DNA from 3 places in the Photobacterium sp. MCCC 1A19761 genome. Region 1 is predicted to be linked to each of the others. Evidence: predicted binding sites of a transcription regulator. Region 1 holds the regulator's gene; each other region holds the start of a gene.
The links. Region 1 encodes PurR, which represses purine synthesis genes. Its sites were predicted from a motif close to TNANGNAAACGTTTNCNTNA; they were not measured.
Positions count from the first base shown of each region.

Region 2: the regulator PurR is predicted to act here: its motif matches at 2,203-2,222, upstream of VV869_RS02060 (formate--tetrahydrofolate ligase).
Region 3: the regulator PurR is predicted to act here: its motif matches at 2,002-2,021, upstream of purT (formate-dependent phosphoribosylglycinamide formyltransferase).

Region 1 is NZ_JAZGTF010000004.1:97,846-102,059, reverse strand. It holds gene VV869_RS07070 (hypothetical protein) at 1-213, opposite strand, end outside; gene VV869_RS07065 (TfoX/Sxy family DNA transformation protein) at 534-1,127, opposite strand; cyclic di-GMP riboswitch class I at 1,255-1,360, opposite strand; gene purR (HTH-type transcriptional repressor PurR) at 1,637-2,644, opposite strand; gene VV869_RS07055 (heme ABC transporter ATP-binding protein) at 3,115-3,930, opposite strand; gene VV869_RS07050 (FecCD family ABC transporter permease) at 3,927-4,214, opposite strand, start outside.
Region 2 is NZ_JAZGTF010000001.1:469,961-474,174, forward strand. It holds gene VV869_RS02050 (LysR substrate-binding domain-containing protein) at 1-380, opposite strand, end outside; gene focA (formate transporter FocA) at 596-2,074, shown strand; gene VV869_RS02060 (formate--tetrahydrofolate ligase) at 2,285-4,039, shown strand; gene VV869_RS02065 (energy-coupling factor ABC transporter permease) at 4,134-4,214, opposite strand, start outside.
Region 3 is NZ_JAZGTF010000019.1:92,504-96,717, reverse strand. It holds gene VV869_RS16880 (thiopurine S-methyltransferase) at 4-648, shown strand; gene purT (formate-dependent phosphoribosylglycinamide formyltransferase) at 767-1,945, opposite strand; gene VV869_RS16870 (hypothetical protein) at 2,329-2,757, shown strand; gene VV869_RS16865 (TAXI family TRAP transporter solute-binding subunit) at 2,899-3,867, opposite strand; gene VV869_RS16860 (DMT family transporter) at 4,051-4,214, opposite strand, start outside.

The DNA of each region.
Region 1 (4,214 bases):
CCATAAAAGCAGCAGGCCGTTGAACCCAGCAGTCAATGCCAGCACTTCATCGAGCATTGAAAACGGGGCCAGTTGCTGATGAACAACAAAGATAATAACAGTGGTTGGCAGAAGGTTCAGCAGGACCAACAGGCGCATCAGTTTTGGCCATTTGCAAAACTTGTCTTTGAACATCTGATTGGATTGTCCTGGAAAAGGCTGCGAGCTGTACATGATACCTTCCTTCCGGCTGCGTTGACGCCCCAATTCTACTGAGGTCGCATGGGATGAAAACCCTGTTGATGAATTTGTGAACAGCTTTGGGAGTGGTGTCAATCTTTGTCATTTTTTAACAGAAAAATGTCTTTCTGATGGTACAAATTTGACATGATACGGAGCAGCAAGAAAAGCCGTTCTGACCCGCATTGAGCGGCGCTCTGTGGTGCCTTCAACGCGCGCGTTCTGGGCGGGGAGGGATTGGCTGAGGGATGGGGAAGCCAAGCATAAAAAAAGAGACGGAAGCCGCCTCTTTTTCAGAATGAATCGGGAAGGATTCAGCTGTTGAGTTTTGACAACAGCTCGGAACGACGCTGCGGCGGAATGACGGACCAGTGACGTCCGCTTACTGCACCTTCCAACGCCCAGAGCAAGTCGAGACTGACCGTTTCCTGATGCGTTTCCTGCAGGGCTTTAAAAGCGTTCAATGCCCCGGCTTCGTAGAGTTCGTCGACGCTACAAATCCCTGCTTTTTTCAGCATTCGTTCGTTGGCTAAGCGCAGGTTAGGTAAGTCTTTAATCCGACTCGGGCCGGTCTGACTTTTCTTTTCCTTGTCCTGTTTAGCGGCTTCAAAAGACTGCTGTGCGTGTTCGATAATTTTTTCCGGCGCATCCCACCACTCCTCAGGAATTGCGAAGTGTTTGGTGACGACCGGAAAGCCACGCTTTTTGTAAACGTATGGGCTGAGGCCTGCTTGTTTAAATTGTTCTTCGTTTTCGGCATTGGCACGCAGGTGAAGTTTGTCGTTAACAACTAACGCAAACATGGTTTCGCCTGAGAAAATCCCAAAGCCACCAAACATTGAACGTGATTTTACATTTTCAAAACATTGAAACAGTCGAAGAGAATCTTTAAGTACTGGTTTGTCCATGCTTCTTTCTCGGTGAAAAATTTCTCGAGTCACCTAACAACAGAGCGAGGATTCAGATTAGCAAAATACGAAGAAAAGCAATGTCAGGGATTTGTCAGGATTCTGAACATGACTTCTTGCTACATCCATCGGCAACCCCGCTACCATAAGTCCACTTAGTTATTGATAATTAAGCTACTCTTAGGCCGGAGGCTTTGCGTCCCATCCTTTCGAATGGTTTGCCTTGTTCGTGACATTAATAAGCATATCTCAGAAGATATTTTTGAACTTGGTCCCATTTTTAAAAGTGTGATACCGCTCCCATAAATAGATTCTAAAGCCTGCTAGAGAAAATTTAAAACTTATTAAATTTTGAACAGGTTGATTGGGATTGGGCCACATTTAACACGTTATACGCTTTGAGAAATTGAGAATGTAAAGCTTCTGTCAGGGGAAGGTCAAAATTGCAACAAAAAACCGATAGCAAGCTATCGGTTTTTTTGAATGGAAAAATTGAAGTGGTTATGAAATCAGGTGTTTAGGTTCTTAACTGATTTTCGAACCACCAACTCAGGTGCCATTTCAAAGATCCGGCGCTCATGTTGTTTGTCTTTCACCCGCGCCATCAGGATTTCAATGGCTTTCTTACCCAGCCGTTGTTTCGGCTGGTGGATGGTGGTGAGCGGTGGTGAGAAGTACGGCGCCAGGTCGATATTGTCATAACCGATAATGGAGACATCATCCGGTACGCGCAGACCCGCTTGCTCAAACGTACTGATCAGCGCCATCGCCATGATATCGTTAAAGCAAAAAATCGCGGTCGGGCGCTCTTCCATGGCAATGAATTGCTTGGCAGCCGCCACGGCAGACTCACACTCGAAGTCACCTTCAATCAACCAGTCCGGATTGACGCTCAGATTGGCTTCAGCCATGGCTTTATGGAAGCCTTTGAGGCGTTCGCGGCAGGTGAGTTTTTCACTGTGACCGGTCAGGCAGCCAATTTTCTGGTGGCCGTGTTCAATAAAGTACTTGGTCGCGACATAGCCACCCAATTCCGCATTGTCCTGGATCTTGTCGGTGTGCGGGCTCTCCGGACCCCAGTCCATGACCACCATCGGCAGATCTTTCTGGCGCTCGAGCAGGGCCAGCAGTTTATCGTCCAGATCGGAACACATCACCAGTAATCCGTCGACCCGCTTTTCAGCCAGCATGCGCAGATAGTCACGTTGCTTTTCCAGGTTCCCTTCGGTGTTACACAGGATCAGCGTGTAGCCTTCGCCATAGCAATATTCTTCAACCCCATGTACAACTTCGGCAAAGAACGGGTTGGTTGATTTGGTCACCAACATGCCGATGGTTCGGGTGGTGTTACATTTCAGGCTACGCGCCACGGCACTTGGGGCATAGTTGAGCTCGTCTACGGCAGCCAGAACTTTCTTCTGGGTTGCTTCTGCAACAAACCGGGTTTTATTGATCACGTGAGACACTGTTGTGGTTGAAACACCTGCCAAACGTGCAACATCTTTAATCGTTGCCATACTTATTCTTCTAATAATTCAAAGCGGGCCTGGGCCCATTTCTCTTCATTGATCTGAACAGCATTCAACAGCCGCGCACCAAACTGAATAAGTATCTGGTTTGCTTCTTGGAGTCAGGCCAGATACTTGTTCAGTTTGGCATGATGATCTGCGTTCACAGAGATCATCATGCTGTTTCATACTGCGTATAAAACGTCAAAAAGCCGCTTCTCTTCCGAGCGGCTTTCTTGTTCTTCTCGCCTTTCAGGCGTTGCATTGTGTAATCGCTTGCGATCACATTCTACTGAGTGTAGCGCACAGTGCAACGTTTCTGTATCGCAAGGTAGTAATTCTTGATAGATATCAACAAACTCACTGCAAATTTTCTCAAATTGGATGCATATCTGGTGGTGTTTTTCATCTCGGCCATCGCTTCTCCCGGGGAAACCGGGAGAAGCGTGCCGGTGTTTATGCCGGTTGGACAGGCTTGCTTATCCTGCGGGTATCACGACCGGAAAATCTTGGGTCGGATGTTTGCTGACGTGGACCGGCCAGCCATAGACCCGCTGGATGATTTCGGGCGTTAAAGCCTGCCATGGCGTGCCATCAGCCTGTACTTTGCCTTGATTGATGATCACTAACCGATCGGCATATTGGGCGGCCAGATTGAGATCATGGATCACCACAATGACAGCAGCACCGGACCGGGCCAGCTCCCGGGCCACTTGCAAGGTCCGGTGCTGATGCGCGAGATCCAGGGCGGATGTCGGTTCATCCAGCATCAGGATACATTGCTCGCCCGCATGGCTGAGCTGGGTCAGCACCCGGGCCAGGTGAACCCGCTGTTTTTCACCGCCGGACAGGGTGGGGTACAGTCGGTCCTGAAGTGACAGGACATCGACCCGGCTCATGGTTTCAGTCGCCAGCGCTTGGGTGTCTTTTTTCGTCAGTTGCAGTGGGAGGCTGCCCAGCTCAACCACTTCCCGCGCTGTAAACGCAAAAGTCAGGTTGCTGTGTTGCGGCAGGACCCCAAGGTGTCTGGCGAGCATCGCCGGGGCATAGGTTTCCCGATCCTGACCGAAAAAATGTATCGTGCCGCCGCCGTCGGCTTCGCCACTCAGCACCTTGAGCAGACTGCTTTTCCCGGCCCCATTCGGACCAAGCAAAGCGGTCAGTTCGCCGCTGGCAAGACTCAGGCTGAAGTCATCAAGCAGTGTTTTGCCGCCCAGGGTCAGGTTGAGCGAGCGGGCTTCAATCGCTGGTGCCGTTTGCGTTGTTGCAGAGACAGGGTTCATGGCGATATTCATGACATTCTGCCTCGTTGTTTGACCAGCATGATGATAAAGAACGGCGCGCCGAGAATAGCGGTAATGATTCCGACCGGCAGTTCCGTCGGGGCCGCCACGACGCGGGCCAGCATATCGGCCACCAGCAACACCAGTGCGCCCAGCAGGGCTGAGAGCGGGAGCAGGATTTTATGGTTCGGGCCGCACAGCATCCGGCCCAGATGTGGGATGATGAGCCCAAGGAAACCGATCACCCCGCTCAATGAAACGCAAATGCCAACACCCGCGGCACAGAGCAGGATCAG
Region 2 (4,214 bases), on a different contig from region 1:
ACCATCAGCTGGATGCGTAATTCGGGAAAATCTTTATCAATAATACTGATGAGCTCCGGCAATAGGTGCTCTGCCACCGTCTGGCTGGCGGCCACATTGATTTCTCCACTGACCAGGTGCTGATCGTAGAACCCCAACTCAATCTGCTGGGCATCAAACAACAACTGTTTGGCACGGGGTCTGAGCCAGGCTCCCCAGTACGTCATGGTCATCTGTTTCCCCTGACGCTCAAAGAGCGGACGTCCCAGCAGCCGTTCCAGCTGAGACAAGGCCATACTGGCTGCAGACTGCGTGATCGCCAGATTTTCCGCGGCTTTCGAGACGCTGCGCGTCCGGGCGACTTCATCAAAAACCGCGAGTTGTTTCAGTGAATAACGCATCATTTCACTCCTGACAATGCAATCCATTTCCTATCCGCAAGAGTATCAAGGTTTTGAATGTGGGTTAAAAAAAATATCAATTTTACTCACCCTTTTGTGCCCATTTATCCTGACAGTCAGTTATTCGTCACAAGGAGAAAAAAAATTGGCAATTTCAATCCCCTATCCACACTTCAACCCTGACGCGTCCGTCAGTAACACAGGAGGAATGGCCTATGGCTTCGGCTATGTCTTCTGCATCCGGTGAATTCAATCCCAAGGAAATGATGAAGCAGGCGGAAATTTACGCCGTGGGGAAAGCCACCAAGCCGACCCGGACCACGGTTGCGCTGGCCGTCACGGCCGGTGTCTTTATCGGCCTGGCATTCGTGTTCTACCTCACCGTCACCACCGGCGGCAGCCATCTGAGCTGGGGGCTGAACCGCCTGCTCGGCGGTGTGGCGTTCAGCCTGGGTCTGATCCTGGTGGTGATTTGCGGCGGCGAACTGTTTACCAGTACCGTGTTGTCGGCCATTGCCTGTGCCAACCGTCAGATCAGCTCGCGGCAGATGCTGGGCACCTGGGGCAAGGTGTATGCGGGGAACTTCCTCGGCGCCATGCTGCTGCTGGTCCTGGTCTCCATGGCCGGACTGTATCAGCTCGACGGCGGCCAGTGGGGCCTCAACGCGCTCAATGTCGCCCAGCACAAGCTGCACCACCAGCCGATGCAGGCGTTTGCTCTGGGGGTGCTATGTAACCTGCTGGTTTGCCTGGCGGTCTGGATGACCTTCTGCTCGACCAACATGATGACCAAGATGGCGATGCTGATCCTACCCGTCGCGATGTTTGTCAGCACCGGCTTTGAGCACAGCGTCGCCAACATGTTCATGGTGCCGCTCGGGATCACCATCCAGCACCTGGCCCCGGACACGTTCTGGCTGGAGCTGGGCGTTGACCCAAGCCAGTATGCCGACCTGACCATCCGCAATTTCATCTTTGCCAACCTGATCCCGGTCACCCTGGGCAATATCGTCGGCGGTGCCGTCCTGGTCGGCCTCGGTTACTGGACCATTTACCGCGCCCCGCTCGAGGCACTGCCGACGGCAACCCTGATCCACCCTGACTTTTCAACCACTTCAACACGGAATTTGGAACATACTATGCTGCAGGAAAACCTACTAGTGAACGACTTCATGCGTCCGGCCGACGTCACGCTGCACCCGGGAATGCCAGTTGCCGACGCCCTGGATCAGCTCTTCGCCGCCCACTTAACCGGTGCCCCGGTGCTGACCCAGGATCAGCGTCTGGTGGGTTACTTCTCCATGCATGACAGTCTGGTCGATCTCTGGCTCAACGATTACATGCCGGATCCGGAGCGCAAAGTACAGGATTTGATGAAGCACGAGATCCAGACCGTCAGCCCGGACAATGCCATCGTGGAAATTGCCGAATACATGAGTATTGATAAAAATATTCTCTACCCGGTCACCAGCGGCGGTATCGCTACCCAGCTCACCACCCAGTCACTGAGCGAGCGCGCCCGCACCATGGTGATCACCCGGCCGCACCAGTTCCCGGTGGTGGAAGACAACAAACTGGTCGGCATGATCAGCCGTCAGGACATCATGCGGGCCCTCCGCCCGGTCTATGGTCAAACCGTGGCCGTGACCGAGCTTGAGCTGGACACTGCTGTCGCCGGCCGCGAGCTGGTCTGATCCCCCTGCCTGCCAGTTCGCTGGCAGGCATTTCTTCCCGATAAAGCCCCCGTATTAACATTCCGCCCATCAATCTGATCATTCTCCGTGTATTTCCCACAACACGTGATATTATTGCGGCGCCGACCAAGAGCAAACGTTTGCATAACTGTAATTTAGACTGACAGCCCTATATTCGCTGTCATTGCATCGCGAGGTCCTGACCGCCCCATGAAAAGTGATATTCAAATCTGCCGTGACACGGCCCTGCTCCCGATCGAACACCTGGCCCGTCAGGCCGGCTTTCTGCCCGATGACCTCACGCCGCAAGGTCCCCTGAAAGCCAAGGTGAAACCCGCCGTGCTCAAGCGCCTCGCCGATCGCCCCGAGGGTAAGCTGATCGCCGTCACCGCGATTACGCCCACCCCGCTCGGGGAGGGCAAAACCGTCACCACCATCGGTCTGGCCCAGGGACTCGCCAAGCTGGGACAAAGCGTCATGGCCTGTATTCGTCAGCCTTCGATGGGGCCGGTCTTCGGAGTCAAAGGCGGCGCAGCCGGCGGCGGCTATAGCCAGGTCGCCCCGATGGAGCAGCTGAACCTGCACCTGACCGGCGATATTCACGCGGTCACCGCCGCGCATAACCTGGCGGCGGCAGCCCTCGATGCCCGGATCTATCATGAGCAACGGCTCGGCAGCGCGGCATTTGAAGCCCGGACCGGCCTGCCGGCACTGAACATCGATCTCAACCGCATCACCTGGAAGCGGGTCATGGATCATAATGATCGCGCCCTGCGGATGATCACCATCGGCAACAATGAACCGGGCAAAACCCTGAACGGGATTGCCCGCAATGACGGCTTCGATATCTCGGCGGCCTCTGAGCTGATGGCGATTCTCGCCCTGTCGAGCGATCTGGCCGACATGCGCCGTCGCCTGGGCCGCATTGTGCTGGCCTATACGCTGGAAGGTGCCCCTGTCACCGCCGAGGATCTCCAGGTCGCCGGGGCGATGGCCGTGACCTTGCGCGAAGCCATCGAACCGACCCTGATGCAGACGCTGGAAGGCGTGCCGACGCTGATCCATGCCGGACCGTTTGCCAATATTGCCCACGGCAACTCATCAATCATCGCCGATCGCATTGCGCTTAAGCTCAGTGACTACACGATTACCGAAGGCGGGTTCGGCTCCGATATGGGATTTGAGAAAGCCTGTAATATCAAGGCGCAACAAGCCGACCGTGGCCCGGACTGCGCCGTGGTGGTGGCCACCCTGCGCGGACTGAAAGCCAATTCCGGCCACTATGATCTGCGACCGGGACAGCCCCTGCCGGCATCGCTGTTCGAGCCGGATGCCGATGCGCTGCACGCCGGATTTGCCAACCTCCAGTGGCATATCCGCAATGCTGCCCGATACGGCGTGCCGGTGGTGGTTGCCATTAACTGCTTCCCGCAGGACAGCGATCAGGAACTGGCCCAACTGGCAGAAATGATTCAGGCCGAAGACTTCGGCACTACCGTCGAAGTGGCGCTCAGCCATGCCTTTGCCCGGGGCGGAGAGGGCACGATTGAACTGGCCGAAGCCGTGGTGCGGGCCTGCCGACAGCCAGCCGATTTCAAGCCGCTGTACCATCCAGCACAGAGCCTGGAAGAAAAACTGATGATCCTGGCCGAAGTCGGCTACGGCGGCCAAGGGGTCGAATTGTCTGAGCAAGCCAAAGCACAGCTGGCTGCGCTCAAGCAGCTGGGTCACGATGGGCTGGCCGTTTGTATCGCCAAAACCCCGCTGTCGATCAGCCACGACCCGGCCCGCAAAGGAGCCCCGCGGGACTTCGTGCTGCCGGTGCGCGAACTTCGGCTCTGTGCCGGCGCCGGGTTTGTTACCGCGCTGTGCGGCAATGTCATGACCATGCCCGGTCTGCCGGAAAAGCCCGCCTTCATGGCGCTTGATCTGGATGACGACGGCAATATCACCGGCCTGAGCTAATCCGGACACTCACGGTTCCCTACCAACAAACGCGCCCATTGGGGCGCGTTTGTTATTCGACGCCAGCATTTGTGACCGGCCCCATCGCCCCCACTTATTTCTTGTGGTTAAAAGGGTCTAAATAGTCGCGGTCAGCAAAGGTGCGGACCCATTCGGGTTTGTACACCACCAACAA
Region 3 (4,214 bases), on a different contig from region 1:
ATAATGGATGCAGAATTTTGGCATAGCCGATGGGCTGAAAATCGCATTGGTTTCCACCTGAACGATACCAACCCGGTATTGGCCAAATACTGGCCCCGCCTGAACACCTCGCGCGAAGACACTGTGCTGGTGCCGATGTGTGGCAAGTCGCTGGATATGACCTGGCTGGCAGAGAAACATACGCAGGTGATTGGGATCGAGCTGAGTGAAATTGCCGTGCGCGCGTATTTCTCTGAGCATCTGTACACGCCGACCGTGATCCCGCTGGGGAACGGCCAGTCGCTGTATGAGTTTGATGAGGTGAGCATCTATTGCGGTGACTTCTTCGCGACGAAGATTGATCCGGTGGATGTGGTTTATGATCGCGCAGCATTGATTGCGATGCCGCCTTCGATGCGCAAATTGTATGTCGAGCAATTGCTGTCGATGGTCAAGGCCGGTGGCCGGATCTTGCTGGTGACGCTGGATTACCCGCAAGCTGAGATGGACGGACCGCCATTCTGTGTCACCGGGGAAGAAGTGGCGCAACTCTTCAGTGGTTGTCAGATCACCCACCTGGAGCGGGACGAGGCCGATGAGAGCCATCCGCGCCGCCAGAAAGGCCTGACGCGTTTTGCGGAAGAAGTCTGGCTGATTGAACTGCCGTAAACAGCGCAGTCTGATTGGCAGAGTCGCTGCCAGCCGGTAGATACGCGTTGAATGACAAAAGGAGCCTCAGGGCTCCTTTTTCATATCGGGATGCGACGCAGAAACACCGTTGCAAGGATTACTCGAAAATCACTTTCACATCCGCTGCGGTGGCTTTGGCGGCCTCAATTGCGTTGTCGGTTGATTCCCGGCGGCAGAGGGCGACGCCCAGACGGCGGCGGCCGTTGATTTCCGGCTTGGCAAACAGGCGCAGTTGGGTCTGAGGTCGCGCCAGGGCCGCGGTCAGGTTGTCGAAGCGGACGTTGTCGGAAACGCCTTGGGGCAGGATCACCGCAGACGCCGCCGGACCGAATTGCTGAATGCTATGTACCGGCAGCCCGAGGAAAGCGCGCACGTGGAGGGCAAACTCGGACAGATCTTGCGAGATCAGCGTCACCAGACCGGTATCGTGCGGGCGAGGGGAGACTTCACTGAACAGAACGTTGTCACCCTGGACGAAAAGCTCAACCCCGAACAAGCCGTAACCCCCGAGAGACTGGACTACTTTCTCGGCGACTTGCTGCGCCGCTTTCAATGCCGCGTCGGACATCTGCTGAGGCTGCCAGGATTCGCGATAGTCGCCGTCTTCCTGACGATGGCCGATCGGGGCGCAGAAGTGGATCCCGTCGACAGCGCTGACGGTCAGCAGGGTGATTTCATAATCGAAATCGACAAAGCCTTCGACAATCACGCGCCCGGCACCGGCGCGTCCGCCTTCCTGCGCATATTGCCAGGCCGATTCGATATCAGCCTGGGTTTTAACCACGCTTTGCCCTTTACCGGAGGAGCTCATAATCGGCTTGACCACACACGGCATGCCGATTTGCTCAATGGCTTGGACAAAGTCAGGGTAAGTTTCAGCAAACGCATAAGGGGAGGTCGGGATACTCAGAGTTTCTGCAGCCAGGCGGCGGATCCCTTCGCGGTTCATCGTCAGTTGGGTGGCTTTGGCGGTCGGGACGACATTCACGCCTTCGGCTTCCAGTTCAACCAGGGTATCGGTTGCAATGGCTTCGATTTCCGGCACAACGTAATGCGGTTGCTCCTGCGCAATCACAGCCTTCAGGGCATCGCCGTCCAGCATATCAATCACATGATGACGATGGGCAACTTGCATGGCCGGCGCATCGGCGTAACGATCGACGGCGATGACTTCCAGACCTAAGCGCTGACATTCAATGGCGACTTCTTTCCCCAGTTCGCCGGATCCTAGTAACAGGACACGGGTGGCACCGGGACGCGTAGCTGAACCTAACATGACGTTTCCTTACACTAAGTATTGATATTGCTGGGAATCATACAGGATTTGCAAATTTGCGCAAACGTTTGCGCGCTGGTTGTTTAAATGTCCGGCATTGCGGAAAAGCTTTCACCAGCGCACCTGAGCACGCGTATTTTGTGCCACGTCTTTGCTGTGACTTGCTACGAGTTTTTGAAGCAAGTCACCACGTGTTTCGAAGCTGTTCGCTACGTATTGAAAGCCCTGCGCCACGCTTTCAATGCCTTTTGCAACAGCTTTAAAGCGCTGTTTAGGGCCTGAGATATTGTCAAAGTTGTGTCATGTTTGGCGGCCGGGGGTCGAGTTAGACACCTGTTTGAGGTTAACTTGTTGCCAGGCTTAGCAATGGCAGAGTTTTATTCATGAAAAAAATAGTTTTAGGTCTTGCACTGGCGCTGTCGGTGCCAATGTCAGCACAAGCAGGCCAGAGTGCCGGTGTCTTTTTTGGCAGTCCGATGAGCGGCGTACAGTTGAAACACAATGATTTACGCTTTTCCGTGGGCGTGGATGATTTCGGGGTTGCGGTGGATAAAACCTTCAACCTCGGCTCCCTGACCAATAATCCCGAGCTGAACAGCTTCTATACCTTCGCCGGGGCACAGTACGTCGATGATAATGACCATAAGCACAAGCATGATCATGACAATGAACTCGGCGTCCGCGCAGGGGTTGGTTTTGAAGTGCCGGTCGAAAAATTCGAGTTCTACGGTGAGGTCGGCCCGACCCTGTACGTGGTCGAGGATGTCGACATGGAGCTGGAAGGCGCGCTGGGTCTGCGTTACCGCTTCTAAAGCCCGCTCGTTACGGCTTGTCATCAGCCCCAGGTTGGATTGTTCCGGCCTGGGGCTTTGTTTTTTTGGAAGAGAGCGAGTTGGAAGAGAGTGAGTTGGCTGAGCTCCAGTTTGCCCGGTTTCCGGATACTGAGTGTCTGTTTACTTCGAGCTTGCGGCTTCCTGGAAATACTTCTTGGCCCCGTCATGCAGCGGTGCTGCCAGCCCATTGTCCATCATCTCCTTGGGATCCAGATTGGAGAATGCCGGATGCAGTTTCTGGAACGTACTGAAGTGCTCGAAGACTGATTTGACGATCTGGTAGATCACCTCGTTCTCCATGCGGGCTGAAGTGACCAGGGTGGCATGGATCCCGAAGGTGCTGACCGCTTGAGGGGTTCCCCGATACATCCCGCCCGGAATACTGGCGAGCTGATAAAACGCATTCTCCTCGATCAGCTTGTTCACGGCCGGACCACTCACCGGCACAATCACGCTATTGCATGCTGTGGTGGCTTCCTTGATGGTGTTGTTCGGGTGGCCGACGGTGAACACGATGGCATCCACTTTGTTTTCACATAGAGCCCGGGACTGCTCGGCGGCGTTGAGTTGCGTCACTTTGGCAAAGCTTTTTGTGGTCCAGCCCATGGCCTCCATCAGCACTTCCATGGTCCCCCGTTGCCCGGAGCCCGGGTTGCCGATATTCACGCGTTTGCCTTTCAGATCGGCAAAGGTCTTAATCCCGGCATCTGCCCGCGCCACGACGGTAAATGGCTCTGTATAAATCGAAAATACTGTGCGTAGCGATTTAAACGGCCCCTTGTCGGCAAACACACCGGTGCCGAGATAAGCATGATACTGCCAGTCTGATTGCACGATCCCCAGGTCCAGTTCTCCGTCCCGGATGGCATTGAGGTTATAAATGGAGCCGTCGGTGCTTTCGACGGCGCAGCGAATACCGTGCTGCTCGCGCTGAATGTTGACCAATCGACAGATGGCCCCGCCTGCCGGGTAATAGACGCCGGTCACCCCGCCGGTCCCGATGGTGATAAAACTTTCGGCTTGCGCCGGTGACAGCAGGGCGGATGCAAGGACCACCAGGAACCAGAAAATAACGCCGGGAAGTTTCATATCGTCCCCTTCGGGATACAGTGATGACAGCACTACAAGAAAGCCGGGGTTGAATCAAAAGTATATACCGAACTCGATTGTCGCAGCGGATGGCAAGTTCGGGGATGCCGGCGGATATAAAAATCCCCGCACAGGGCGGGGATTGAATGATGTTGCTCGGGCTTGTCTGGACTAGCTCAGGGCTTACGCCGGCTGGCGTTTGATTGCCGCTGCGCGCTTGTTTTCCCATTGGGTGATAAAGGCCACCGAGAGGATGATAATCGCCGCACCCAGCCACAGCCGTCCCGGTGGGACCCAGCCGAAGACAACCCAGCCGGCCAGGACATTCAGCGGCAGTTTGGCATGGT